DNA from 2 places in the Pseudoduganella sp. UC29_106 genome. Region 2 is predicted to be linked to the other one. Evidence: predicted binding sites of a transcription regulator. Region 2 holds the regulator's gene; the other holds the start of a gene.
The links. The regulator FliA, encoded in region 2, starts transcription of late flagellar genes. The targets are predictions, from matches to a motif close to CTAAAGTTTNNNNNNNNNNNGCCGNTA.
Positions count from the first base shown of each region.

Region 1: the regulator FliA is predicted to act here: its motif matches at 3,569-3,595, upstream of ACHMW6_RS07765 (flagellar protein FliT).

Region 1 covers NZ_CP171977.1:1,451,832-1,458,282, forward strand. The annotation lists gene fumC (class II fumarate hydratase) at 1-1,340, opposite strand, end outside; gene ACHMW6_RS07760 (hypothetical protein) at 1,535-2,836, shown strand; gene ACHMW6_RS07765 (flagellar protein FliT) at 3,263-3,526, opposite strand; gene ACHMW6_RS07770 (HDOD domain-containing protein) at 3,642-4,457, opposite strand; gene ACHMW6_RS07775 (M13 family metallopeptidase) at 4,652-6,451, shown strand, end outside.
Region 2 covers NZ_CP171977.1:5,463,415-5,469,865, reverse strand. The annotation lists gene flhF (flagellar biosynthesis protein FlhF) at 1-614, shown strand, start outside; partial or broken gene ACHMW6_RS27395 (MinD/ParA family protein) at 607-1,426, shown strand; gene ACHMW6_RS27390 (RNA polymerase sigma factor FliA) at 1,449-2,180, shown strand; gene ACHMW6_RS27385 (flagellar motor protein) at 2,162-2,908, shown strand; gene motD (flagellar motor protein MotD) at 2,910-3,701, shown strand; gene ACHMW6_RS27375 (hypothetical protein) at 3,619-4,908, opposite strand; gene ACHMW6_RS27370 (flagella synthesis protein FlgN) at 5,391-5,855, opposite strand; gene flgM (flagellar biosynthesis anti-sigma factor FlgM) at 5,870-6,181, opposite strand; gene flgA (flagellar basal body P-ring formation chaperone FlgA) at 6,289-6,451, opposite strand, start outside.

The sequences.
Region 1 (6,451 bases), 3.3 Mb from region 2:
CCGGATGTTACGAAAGCCAGCGCCAGAGCCGCTTCCTTCAGCGTCGTGCCCTCGTGTTGTGCCTTCTTGGCGATTTGAGCGGCGCGATCATAACCGATATGCGGCGCCAGCGCAGTGACGAGCATCAAAGAGCGCTCCATCAGCTCGCCAATGCGTCCATGGTTGGGCTCAATGCCGTGGACGCAGTGTTCTTCGAAGCTGACCATGCCGTCGGCCAGCAGGCGTGCGCTCTGCAGGAAGTTGTGCGCAATAAGGGGCTTGAAGACGTTCAGTTCGAAGTTGCCGGAAGCGCCGCCGACGGTGATGGCGACGTCGTTGCCGAAGACCTGGCAGCACAGCATGGTCAGGGCTTCGCACTGGGTCGGATTGACCTTGCCCGGCATGATCGAGCTGCCCGGCTCGTTTTCCGGGATGGTGATTTCGCCCAGGCCGGAGCGGGGGCCGGACGCCATCCAGCGGACGTCGTTGGCGATTTTCATCAGGGCGGCGGCCAGGGTTTTCAGGGCGCCGTGGGCGGCGACGAGCGCTTCGTGTCCCGCCAGGGCGGCAAATTTATTGCCGGCGCTGCGGAAGGGCAGCTTCAGGGTGTGCTCGAGCTCGGCCGCGATGCGGGTGGCGTATTCGGGATGGGCGTTGAGGCCTGTGCCCACAGCGGTGCCGCCAGCCGCCAGTTCCAGCACGGCAGGGAGAGTGGCCTTAATGGCGTGCTCGGCATAGTCGAGCTGGGCGACGTAGCCGGAGAATTCCTGGCCCAGGGTCAGCGGCGTCGCGTCCTGCAGGTGAGTGCGGCCGATCTTGACGATATCGGCGAAGGCCGCCGACTTCTCGGCGAGCGTGGTGCGCAGCTTGTGCAGGGACGGCAGCACGTGGTTGTGCACGGCCTGGGCGGCGGCCACGTGGATGGCGGTCGGGAAGATGTCGTTCGAGGACTGGCCTTTGTTCACGTCGTCATTCGGATGCAGCATGCGCGACTCGCCGCGCACGCCGCCCATCAGCTCGGAGCCGCGGTTGGCCAGCACTTCGTTCATATTCATGTTCGACTGCGTGCCGGAGCCGGTTTGCCACACGGCCAGCGGGAATTCCGCGGCGTGCCTGCCCTCAAGGACTTCATCGGCGGCCTGCATGATGGCGACGGCTTTGGCATCGTCCAGCATGCCGAGGTCGAGGTTCACCTTGGCGGCGGCGCGCTTCACGCTGGCCAGTGCTGCCACCAGTTCGGGCGGCATTTTCTCGGTCGAGATCTTGAAGTGCTCCAGCGAGCGCTGGGTCTGCGCGCCCCACAACTGGCCGGCGGGCACTTTGATCGGGCCAAAACTATCCTTCTCGATGCGAGTTTCCATGGCGACCTCTTGTTGGTTGGTGATCATTTAATTCTAACCCGCGAGGGAATTTCCGTCTGGCAGGGGTTCATATTCACGTTTTTTCGCCGTTATAGCCGTTACACCTTCGAAACTGCTCTGAACCATGCCGCGTTTATTTGTTCCTGCCTTGATGATGTCTGTGGCCCTGTCTGCGTCCGGGGCGGAACTCGGGGATGTTTCGGTCCGGTCGCATGTCCGGACAGCAGCTTTCGGCGGATATCGAGCTGCTTGATCTTTCTTCGGCGGACCTGGCCAATCTCCAGGTCCGGCTGGCGTCGCCCGACGTGTTCGCCGGCGCGCGCGTGACCATGAATCCGGCGCTGGCAGGGCTGAATATGTCCGTTTATAAGGACGGCTCGCGCCGCGTGCTGCATCTGACCACTTTGCAGCCGGTGAACGCGGAGCTGGTGCACATATTTTTTGAGCTGAGCAGCGGCGGCAGGCAGATTGTCCGTACCGCCAGCCTGTGGTTGACGCGCGAGACTGTGCCGGCGCGGACGGCCATTGCCGCCGCTCCCGCAGTTCCCGCCGCGCTCGTCGCTCCCGCCGCCTCCGCCGCCAGTGCGGCGCCATCCGTTGCCGCGACCGTGCCGGCGGCCAGTTTGTCCGCGCCGGCAGTTGCGTCGCCCACTGTTGCCCGGGCGCCCGTGAGCCCGGCGTCACGGCTCTTGGCCGCGCCCCAGCAGCAGGCCACCCCATCCCGCCCGTCGCCGGACGAGGAAATGATGAAGGCCGCTGCGGAGCGCGCATTTGCCGCGCGCCGTCCGGCACTTGCAAGCCCGACAGCAGCCCCCGTTGCCCGCCCGATTGCCCCTGCCGCTGTCCAGCCTGCGAAGCTGGCCATGGCGCCCGCGCGTCCAGCCGAGGCATGCTCGCCGGCCCTGATCGAGGCGCGCGCCCAGCAATGCGCGGCGATGGACGCGAGCAATAAGGAACTGACCACCAAGCTGGTGGACCTGGAGGGCAAAGTGAAGCGCTTGCAATCGGCAATGGTGGCGGCGCCTGCCTCAACGCCAGCCCAGGCGACGTCGTCCCCATTCGCGGCGAAGCCGGGCGCAGCGCAAAAAACAGAGCCGGCGCGGGAACCGGTTATGCCTGATAAGACGGCCGCCACACAAACCGCATCTGGCGCGATCACGGACGCGCGGGCCCGCGCCCCCGACAAGCCTGCCGAGCCTGCGAAAAAGCCTGAAGAAGCCAGGCACACGAAGGACGCCAGGCCGGCCGCCGCGTCCGCTGCGCCAGAAGAAAAGCCAAAGAAAATGTCCCGTCCCCGCCTGATCAGCCTGATCGCCGGCGGCGCGCTGGGTTTGCTGGCGCTGATGGGCGCGACAGTCCACCTGGTACGCAAGCGCCGCGCCAAAGGCGGTCCATTGAAGATCTGGCAATCCTTCCGCAGGAAAGACAAGGCCGAAAGCCCGGTCGAGCCGACGATGAGCGAAGCCACCGAAAGTGCTTTCGAGGCCACTTCCTAAAAGTAAGTTGTGTTGCCTTTTTGGCCCTCGACATGAATTTTTGAGCTGCGTTATACTGGGCTCACACGGACCGGGTTCTGCCGCAGCCACCACCGATAGCGTGGCGCGATCAGCGGAGTTCCGTTGACGAAACGACCCGGCCTGGAAGCAGTTCATAGCCGACTGAGCGCATATGAACGCCGGGTGCAACCGGCGCTGAGGCGACGCCAGGAGATACCTGGTGTTCGCCCCACCCCAATACCTGAAGAAGCGCCTCCATCGAGGCGCTTTTTTTCATTTAAAACCCACGGCGTGAACCAGGTGTCTGCCACATCGTGGCAGACACCAGCTTTTTGCCTGTGGTTTTGTTTAGTGTCAGCGGCGCGCAGGCGGTGAAAAAGCAAAAAGGCGCCGGGAGGCGCCTTTGAAGGTGGAAGAGCAGGGCAATCAGCCGTTCAGTCGCCCCATCCAAGGTTCGGTCACGTCGCGGATAGCGCGGTCGTTGGCCATGATTTGCTTCAGCAGGGCGATTTTGCGTGCGCGGGCGTCACCTTGCAGGGGAGCGGCGCCGCCGATTACTGCCACCGACTCAGCGGCGCATTGATTTTCCAGGCTGTTCAGGCTGCTCCAGTCGTTCGCACGTGCGGCCGCGACCATTTGATTGGTCAAACCGGCAATGTTTTCGTACATCGAGAGAACCTGATTGCTCATTTTCATCCTGACAAGTGGAAACGGAGTACCGCTTGTCAGGATTTACGTCAGGCGCGGGAAGAACTTTAGGGTTTTTTCAAAATATTTTTAAAAATATTTAGATGTTGCCGAAAAGTTACTTGATCAGCTCGTCCAGGCCGGCGCTCAGCTCGTCCAGCGGCGGCATTTCGTCGATCAGGGCGTTGTCTTCGAGCCCCAGACTGTCGGCCACATCGGTCGGGTAAACGGCTGCGATTTCTTCCGAGCCCAGCTTGTTTTCGTCGACGCGGGCGCGCCACGCGGCCAGGTGGACCACGGCGGCCAGCGCGTCGTCGTCCGGGGAGGGGATGGCGGAAATGGTGCTGGAGAAGATTTCCGGGAATTTCCAGCGGCGCGCCAGTTCGGCGCCCACGTCCGCATAGTTATAGCCGAAGGATGCCAGCTCGGCATCGAGACGGCGCTCGTCCAGCGGCGCGGCGATCTTGTCGAGCTGCTGGGCCTGCTCGGGCATGCCGGCGTGGATCACCAGCTGGCCGATGGCGTGCATCATGCCGATGGTGAAGGCGAGGTCGGTGTTCTGCTTGGTGTGGCGGGCGATCCATTTGGCGCCAACGGCGGTGCGCAGGCTGTAGCGCCAGAACTGGCGCAGGTCCATGCCGGGCACGGTCTTGAAGCCGCTCACCATGCCAGAGCTGATGACCAGGGTGCGCACGGTCACGAAGCCCAGCATCAGGACCGCATCCTCCACCGTGCCGATGCTGCGCGACACGTGGTAATAGGCGGAATTGGCCAGGCGCAGCAGTTTGGCGCTCAGGACCGGGTCAGCCGAGATTTTCTTGGCAATTTCCTCCGTCGATACGCTGGCCTTGTCGAAGCTGCTGATCAGTTCATCGACGACCTTGGGTGCGGTGGGCAGCGCGGTCGGATGCTGGAACAGGGCTTCGAGTTTCATAAGGTTCTCCTTGGTAGTGATGTTTCCTAGATGAACTATATAGCGATTCCGTCCGGCCGGGGACGTTTTTATGCGGCCGGTCCCCGGAATTTGCATTCTGTCGCAACAGGGTCGCATTTGAAATGCTCTGCCATTAGAGTGCAGGCTGGCCCACCACGCCAATAAATATTTCAAATTTAATAAGGGACCCAATCATGCAAGCATCCATCCGCTGGACGCCGATCAAGACCGCCATTACCCTGGCGATGTGCGGCGCCACCCTGGCCCTGACCCCGGCCATGGCGCAGCAAGCCGCCTCCGGCTCCGTCCAACAATCCGCGCCGGCCGCCGTGCAGGCGGGCGACGATTTCTTCGGCTATGTGAATGCAGACTGGCTGGCCAAGACCGAGATCCCGGCCGACAAGGGCAGCTGGGGCGCCGGTTCGGCGCTGGGCGACGCCACCAATGAGCGCATCGTCAAGCTGATCGAGGAAATCGGCGCCAAGTCGCCGAAGGGCGACGCGCTGCGCGTAGCCGACTACTACCGCAGCTTCATGGATGAAGCCACCATCGAGTCGAAGGGCGCGGCCGTGCTGAAGCCCTCGCTGGAAAAGATTGCCGCCATCAAGGACAAGACCGCGCTGACCAAGGCGCTGGGCGCCAGCGTGCGCGCTGACGTGGACCCGCTGAACGCCACCAACTTCAACACCGAGAACATCTTTGGCCTGTGGTTTGCCCAGGGCCTGACCGACCCTGACCATTACGTTCCCTACATCCTGCAGGGCGGCCTGGGCATGCCGGATCGCGCCTTCTACCTGGAAGAGAACGAGCATATGAGCCGTATCCGCACGGCTTACCAGGCGCATATCGCTGCCATCCTGAAGCTGGCCGGCTTCAGCGAGCCGGAAGCGCGTGCGGCCCGCATCTTCGCCCTGGAAAAGCGCATCGCCCAGGTGCACGGCACCCGCGAGGATTCCGCCGACATCCAGAAGGCCAACAATACCTGGATGATGAAAGACTTCGCGTCCAAGGCGCCGGGCATGGACTGGAAAGCCTTCTTCCACAGCGCGGGCCTGGGCAAGCAGCAGAAGTTCATCGTCTACCATCCGGGCGCCATTACCGGCACCGCAGCGCTGGTGAACGAAGTGCCGCTGCAAGACTGGAAAGACTACATGGCCTTCCACACGGTGAATCACTTTGGCTCCGTGCTGCCGAAAGCCTTCGTCGACCAGCGCTTCGAATTCTATGGCAAGACGCTGAGCGGCACGCCGCAACTTTCCCCGCGCTGGAAGCGTGGCCTGGGTTCGATCAATGGCGCGCTGCCGGATGCGGTGGGCAAGGTGTATGTGGAGCGCTACTTCCCGGCCGAAGCGAAGGCGCGCGTGCAGCAGATGGTGGCGAACATCGTGGCTGCCTTCCACAAGCGCATCGACCAGCTGGACTGGATGGCGCCTGCAACGAAGAAGGAAGCGCATGAGAAACTGCGCACCCTGTACGTGGGCGTGGGCTATCCGGACAAGTGGACGACTTACGATGGCCTGGAAATCAAGGCCGGCGACGCCTTCGGCAATATGCAGCGTGCGGAAGAATTCCACTACAAGCAGGAGCTGGCGAAGCTGGGCAAGAAGGTCGACCCGACCGAATGGTGCATGCCGCCGCACGTCGTGAACGCGGTGAACATGCCGATGCAGAACGCGCTGAACTTCCCGGCCGCGATCCTGCAGGCGCCGTTCTTTGACATGGGCGCCTCCGATGCGCTGAACTATGGCGGCATCGGCGCCGTGATCGGCCATGAAATCAGCCACAGCTTCGACGACCAGGGCGCGCAGTTCGACTCCAAGGGCCGCCTGCGCGACTGGTGGACTCCAGCCGACGGCGAGCATTTCAAGAAGGCGTCCGCCGCGCTGGTGGCGCAGTACAACGCGTACGAAGCCTTCCCGGACCTGCACCTGAACGGTCAGCTCACACTGAGCGAAAACCTGGCCGACCTGGCGGGCCTGGCTGCGGCGCTGGAT
Region 2 (6,451 bases):
AGCTGGCCGCGCGCTGCGTGATGCGCCACGGCCCGGAAAAGCTGGCCCTGATTACCACGGATGCCTATCGTATCGGCGCCCACGAACAGCTGCGCATCTACGGCAAGATCCTCGGCGTGATGGTGCACTCGGTGAAGGATGAAGCCGACCTGCGCATCGCCCTGAAGGAATTGAGCAAGAAGCACACCGTGCTGATCGACACCGTCGGCGTCAGCCAGCGCGATCATATGGTGGAAGAGCAGGTGGCCATGCTGCAAGGCGCCGGCGCCAATGTGAAGCGCCTGCTGTGCCTGAACGCCACCTCGACCCAGGAAACCCTGTCCGAAGTGGTGCGCGCCTACCAGGGCAGCGGCCTGGCTGGTTCCATCATCACCAAGCTGGATGAGGCGGCGTCGATCGGCAGCGCGCTGGATGTGGTGATCCGCCACAAGCTGAACCTGTTCTATGTGTCCAACGGCCAGCGCGTGCCGGAAGACCTGCACCTGGCTGATCCGGCCGCCCTGATTGAGCGCGCCTTCAGCGGCGCCAAGTCGCAACTGGCGGACGCCGACCTGCCCCTGCTGATGGCCAACGCCGGCCACGATGCTTCCCTGCGCGAGGTGCACCTTGGCTAATTTCGATTTCGACCAGGCCGAAGGCCTGCGCCGCATGCTGGCGGGGCCGCGTCCCCGCCTCGTCACCTTCCTCTCCGCCACCCCGCAGGACGACAAGGGCATGATGCTGGTAAACCTGGGCGCCTCGCTGGCCCAGGCCGGCAACGATGTGCTGCTGGTCGATGCCTGCGCCAGCGCCCACGGTGTGGCGTCGCGTCTCGGCGTCGATGGCGGCGCCAGCCTGTTGAACGTGGCGCGCCAGCAGTGCGGCCTGAACCAGGTCATCCACGCCGCCCCGCAAGGTTTCAATGTGGCGCAGATGACGCGCGGCGAAAGCCGCCGCGGTCCGGACGAAGGCCGCCGCCTGGCCAAGGCTTTCGATGTGCTGGTCAAGCAAACTGGCATCACGCTGGTGGACGGCGAATTCGATGGCGAGGCTTTCCCGGTGCCCGTGATGGCTTCCTCGGAAATCGTCGTGCAAGTGTCGAACAGCGCGGCATCCATCAAGAATGCCTACCTGATGATCAAGCGCCTGAACCACGAACTGGGTCGCCGCCCCTTCGGAATTCTCGTGACGGGCGCCTCGGAAGCCGAGGCGAGGGTGGTTTCACGATAATATGGCACAAGCGGCAAGCCGTTACCTGGCTGTGAACCTTGTCTCCATGGGTTCGGTTCCGGCCGACGAGTACCTGCATCGTGCAGCACGCCTGGGGCGCGCGGTGGTCGATGCCTTTCCGCTGGCCGGTGCGTCGGTCGCGTTCCGTCAACTGGCCGGACGCTTTGCGCTGGCTGGCTCGCCATCACACTTTGCAGGGAGCAGCAACCATTTTTGAGCCTCAAAAGAACTAGAACTATATGTACACGGTCAAAGGGAAAGTAGACAAGGACTCTCTGCTGACGGAGCACATGCCGTTGGTTAAGCGTCTTGCCCACCACATGAAGGCCAAGCTGCCGCCGAGCGTGGAAGTCGATGACCTGGTACAGGCCGGCATGATTGGCTTGCTCGATGCAATCAACCGCTATGAAGAAACCCACGGCGCCCAGTTCGAGACTTATGCGGTGATGCGCATCCGCGGCGCCATGCTGGATGAGCTGCGCTCGTCCGACTGGATGCCGCGTTCGATGCGGCAGGATATGCGCAAGATCGAAAATGCGATGGCCGTGCTGCAGCAGCGCCTGGGCCGCCCGCCGAGCGAATCGGAAGTGGCGAAGTCGCTCAAGCTGTCGCTGGCGGATTACCAGGAAATGCTGTCCGAAGGCGGCGGCCACCAGCTGGTCTACTACGAAGACTTCCACGACGAGGATGGCAATGATTCCTTTCTCGACCGCTATGCGCACGACGAGGACGCCGATCCGCTGCGCGCGCTGCTGGACACCGACTTCCGCCAGGCCGTCATCGACGCCATCGATGCGCTGCCGCCGCGCGAGAAGATGCTGATGGGCCTCTACTACGAGGAAGAGCTGAACCTGAAGGAGATCGGGGCCGTGATGGGCGTGTCCGAATCACGGGTCTCGCAACTGCATACCCAGGCTGTGGCCCGCCTGCGTGCAACGCTGAGGGAGCAGGCATGGACTGGTCCAGCGTAGCCGGTGTCCTGCTGGCGATTGCCGGCATCATCATCGGCCAGGGGCTGGAAGGCGGCAAAGTTACTTCATTGCTGCAGCCTGCGGCATTTGCCATCGTCGTCATCGGCACCTTCGGCGCCGTCATGCTGCAAACGCGGCTGCCGACCCTGCGCCGTGGCCTGTCCATGCTGCGCTGGGTCTTCCGTCCGCCGCTCGACAACCGCGCCGTGCTGGCGCGCGACATCAATGCCTGGAGCCTGGCCGCGCGCCGCGACGGCTTGCTGGCGCTGGAGCGCTACATGCTCGCGTCCAAGGACAAGTTCATCGCCAAGGGCCTGCGCATGATCGTCGACGGCATCCAGCCGGACAAGATGCGCCAGATGCTGGACATGGAAATCACCGCCTTCGAAACCGCCGAACGCCAGGCCGTGCGCATCTGGGAATCGGCGGCCGGCTATTCGCCCACCATCGGCATTCTCGGCGCGGTGCTGGGCCTGATCCACGTGATGGAAAACCTGACCGATCCGAGCAAGCTCGGTTCCGGCATCGCCGTGGCCTTCGTCTCCACCATCTACGGCGTGGGCCTGGCCAATCTGTTCTTCTACCCGATCGCCAACAAGTTGAAGACCATCGTCACGCGCCAGGTCTACCAGCAGGAGCTGGCGGCCGCCGTGTTCTACGATATCGCCACCGGCGACTTCACCCGAGTGATCGACGAGCGCATCGCGACCCTGCTGCGGGAGCCGTGACATGCAGTACCGCCGCGCGCGCAGGAAGTTTGACGACGAGCCGGAGAACCACGAGCGCTGGCTGATTTCGTATGCCGATTTCATCACGCTGCTGTTTGCCTTCTTTGTGGTGATGTACGCGATTTCCTCGGTCAATATCGGCAAGTACAAGGTGTTTTCCGATGCCCTTGGCGATGCGTTCGGCGGCCAGGGCGCGGCGCCCTTGGTCAACACGGAAGTGCAGAACATCCCCATCCCCAATCCCGCCCAGCGCCGGCGCGCGGAACAGATCCGCAAGGAGAAGGAGCAGATGACGCGCCTGGCCAACGACCTCGCCGCCACGCTGGCGCCGCTGGTCAAGGAGGGCAAGGTGAAGGTCACGCAGAACAGCCGCGGCGTGAGCGTGGAGATCAACGCGTCCGTGCTGTTCAATCCTGGCGATGCGCGGCTGACGTCCGAGTCGCGCGAGGCGCTGACGGCGGTGGCTTCGCTGCTCAAGGATGATCCGCATGCGGTGCAGGTGGAGGGGCATACGGACAAGATGCCGATCAAGAACGCCAGCTTCCCGTCCAATTGGGAATTGTCTGCCATGCGCGCGGGGACGGTGGTGCGGCTGTTCATCGAATCCGGCGTGGCGCCGGAGCGCATGACGGCCGTGGGACATGCGGACAATCACCCCGTGGCTTCCAACGATGATCCCGAGGGCCGCGCACGCAATCGGCGCGTGGCCGTCACGATCCTGTCTGCGATTCCTGATCCTTCGACCGAGATTCCGCGCGGGGCGCCAGCGCAGCCCGTCCCTGCGCCGCGCTGACAGGGCGCCGCCAGATGGCGCCCGCGCCCGCGGCGCCTATTACGACAACGAGCAGCATCGCAACCGGCAGCGGTACCGGTTGCCCAGCGGCGCGCGAGATGGACACGCCTTCGCGCAATTCGGCAGGGAAGGGACGCGGCTCGGTCGGCACGATCTGCCATTTGCTGCGATCCTGCGGCGTGCGGGCGCGGTACTCGGCGATGCTGTAGACGGGCGCCGAGCCGGAGGCGCGGCTGGACGGCACTTGCGGCACGCGCAGCAGCAGTACCGCTTCCACATCCTCATGCAATTGCCGCTCGAAAGCGCTGAGCGTGCGTCCGCTCTGGCCGCCGAGCACGGCCAGCAGGTCGCGGCCGATGGCGTCGAAGGCCACCGCCGGATACAGGCGCGTTTGCTCTTCGCTGAAATAATCGTAGGCTTTGCGGCCGCTTTGCAGGCTGGCGTCGCTGGCCGCCATATAAGCGTAGGCGCCGATGGCCTGCATGCGTCCCGTCGGGCCTTGCGGCGGGATGTGCCAGCCAAGGCTGCGCAGCATGTCCACGCTGATGCCGGCGCAGTTGGCTGCGGCGTGCTGGTAGGTGAAAGCGTGGCGGTAGAAGTGCTCGAAGGTGCGCTGGATGCCTTGCTGGTAGGCGGCGGCCGTGCGCTCGCTGCGCAGCACGGCGACCAGCAGCCATGACGGGCGGTAGTAGCTTTGGCCGCTGTTCAGGTCCATCAGGTAGGCGTCCATCGGCGTCATCGAAGCGATGATGCCTTTTTCGCTGACGTTGTCCAGGTTGTAGAAATTGTTCACCAGCCAGTCGGACCATTCGCCTTGCGGGCCGAGCTTGCCGGTGGCGATGGCGAAATGTCCGCCGTGGGCTTCGTCATCGTCGCCTTGCGCGCCATTCAGCATGACGGCCAGCACGGGCTTGTTCGACCACGCGGTCTGCACGCAGGGGCGCTTCCAGATCAGGCGCGCGGCGAACTGGCTGCGGGCGCCGCCGTGGTCGGCGCGCACCCAGGCTTGCAGTTCGTCCGGCGAGCGCAGGGGCGAGAATTGGGCGGTGGACGGCGTGATCGTGTAGTCGCGCGGCCAGATGGTGCGGGCGGTGAAGGTGTTGCCGTCCAATGTGCCGCGCAGGCTGACGGCGCGCTGGCGAAAGAAGTCCAGCGTGCTGTCGTTGAACCAGGAGCGGTTGCTGGCGATTTTCGGCGCCAGGCGCATCGCGAAGCTGTCGCCGTTGTCGGCGCGCAGGCTGCGGCCATCGGATGACAGCGTGGCCGATTCAATGCGCTCGGGGGCGCCCAGCCAGACCAGGGCGGGCAGGGACGTACCCGGCGCGCGCGGAACGGCGATTGGTTCGTCGCGGAAGTACCACAGCGCCTGGCGCGGCGTTCGGGCAGTCGCTGCAGTGGCCGTCAGCGAGGCGGAATTCGCTTGCAGCGTAAAGTCCGAGGCGACCGTCCTCCAGCGCGAGCCGCACCGGGCTGGCGTCGGACACTGCGGGGCTGGCTGCCGCGCCGGCGGGCGGCCTCGCCAAGGCGCTTGTGCGCTGCGCGTAAGGCGGACGCGCGAGGGCGGCGGAGGGCGCGGTGGCTATGGCGGACGCGGCGAGGAGCAGCGCGGCGGTGGGGACGTAGTGGCGGTTTGGCATGCAAGCAGTATGCTTGCGCGCCGGGGAGCGGGCGTTGAGCCCGCGCAAGGGATCAGCCGGCGATAAAGCCGCGGCTGCGCGAAACGGAAGTGGTGTGGCCGGTCGGACCGTACACGGCAGCGGCAGCCGCCTGTGGGCGCAGCGCCTGCAAAGCGCCCTGGGTCGTGCTCAGGTGCTTGTTGATCAGCATGCCGTTCAGGCGGTTCAACTCCTTGGCCTCGCGCGTCTGCTCCAGCACTTGCTGCCACAGCGCGCGCGACCCGTCGTCGCCGTGGGCGGCGAGCCAGGCCTCCATGCCCGCTTCCTGCGCAGCGAAGCCGAGCGCGTCCAGCGCCTTGTGGCGCCTGGTGGCCAAGGCGCCCATTTGCGCGACCAGGTCGGACTTATGCGGCGTGAGGGCGGTGAGCTTGTCGATGTCCGCCGCCACCAGATGGTCCTGTTCCTGCTTCAGCACCTCGAGCAGCTGGGTAATCAGCTGTTGTTCGGCGCGCAGGCTGTTCATCGGGGAGTCGGACATGGTTTTACCCTGGCTTAGCGTTTACGTGAGTGCAGCAGGTCGCGTACCGTTTCCAGCAAGCCGTCCGCTACTTTCTCGGAATTGACCTGGAACTGGCCATCGGCGATCGCCAGCTTGATGCGCTCGACTTTCTTGGTGTCGAACACAGCATTGCTGGCGCCGGCGCCACTGGCCGCGAGTGCCTGCCCCTGGGCAGACAGGCGCACGTTATCGGTCGGCGCCTGATTGGTCGCAGCCGCAGCCTTTTCCGCCGTGCGGGCGTTATTGGTAGTAGCAGGCGACGTCGGCAGCCCCGGCGTGCTCTTTAATGAATCATTGATTTTCACAGCATTATCCTCGTCTGGTTGGAGACTTTACTCCGGGATACGAGTCTTATATCGGCAGCGGCTTGCGAAACTTTAGCCGGACCGCGACAAATTCCTCGTTACCGTCCTCAGAATGTCACTTCCACCAGTCCGCCCGCTTTCGCGATGCCGCTAATTTGTTGCCCATTGGCAGTTCTTACCTGTACCACCTGGCCTTCGCCGGCGTTGGCCGCCGCCTTGCCTTCAGCCGAAACCGAGAAGCCGTTGCCGCGCGAAACCAGCTTGACCGGC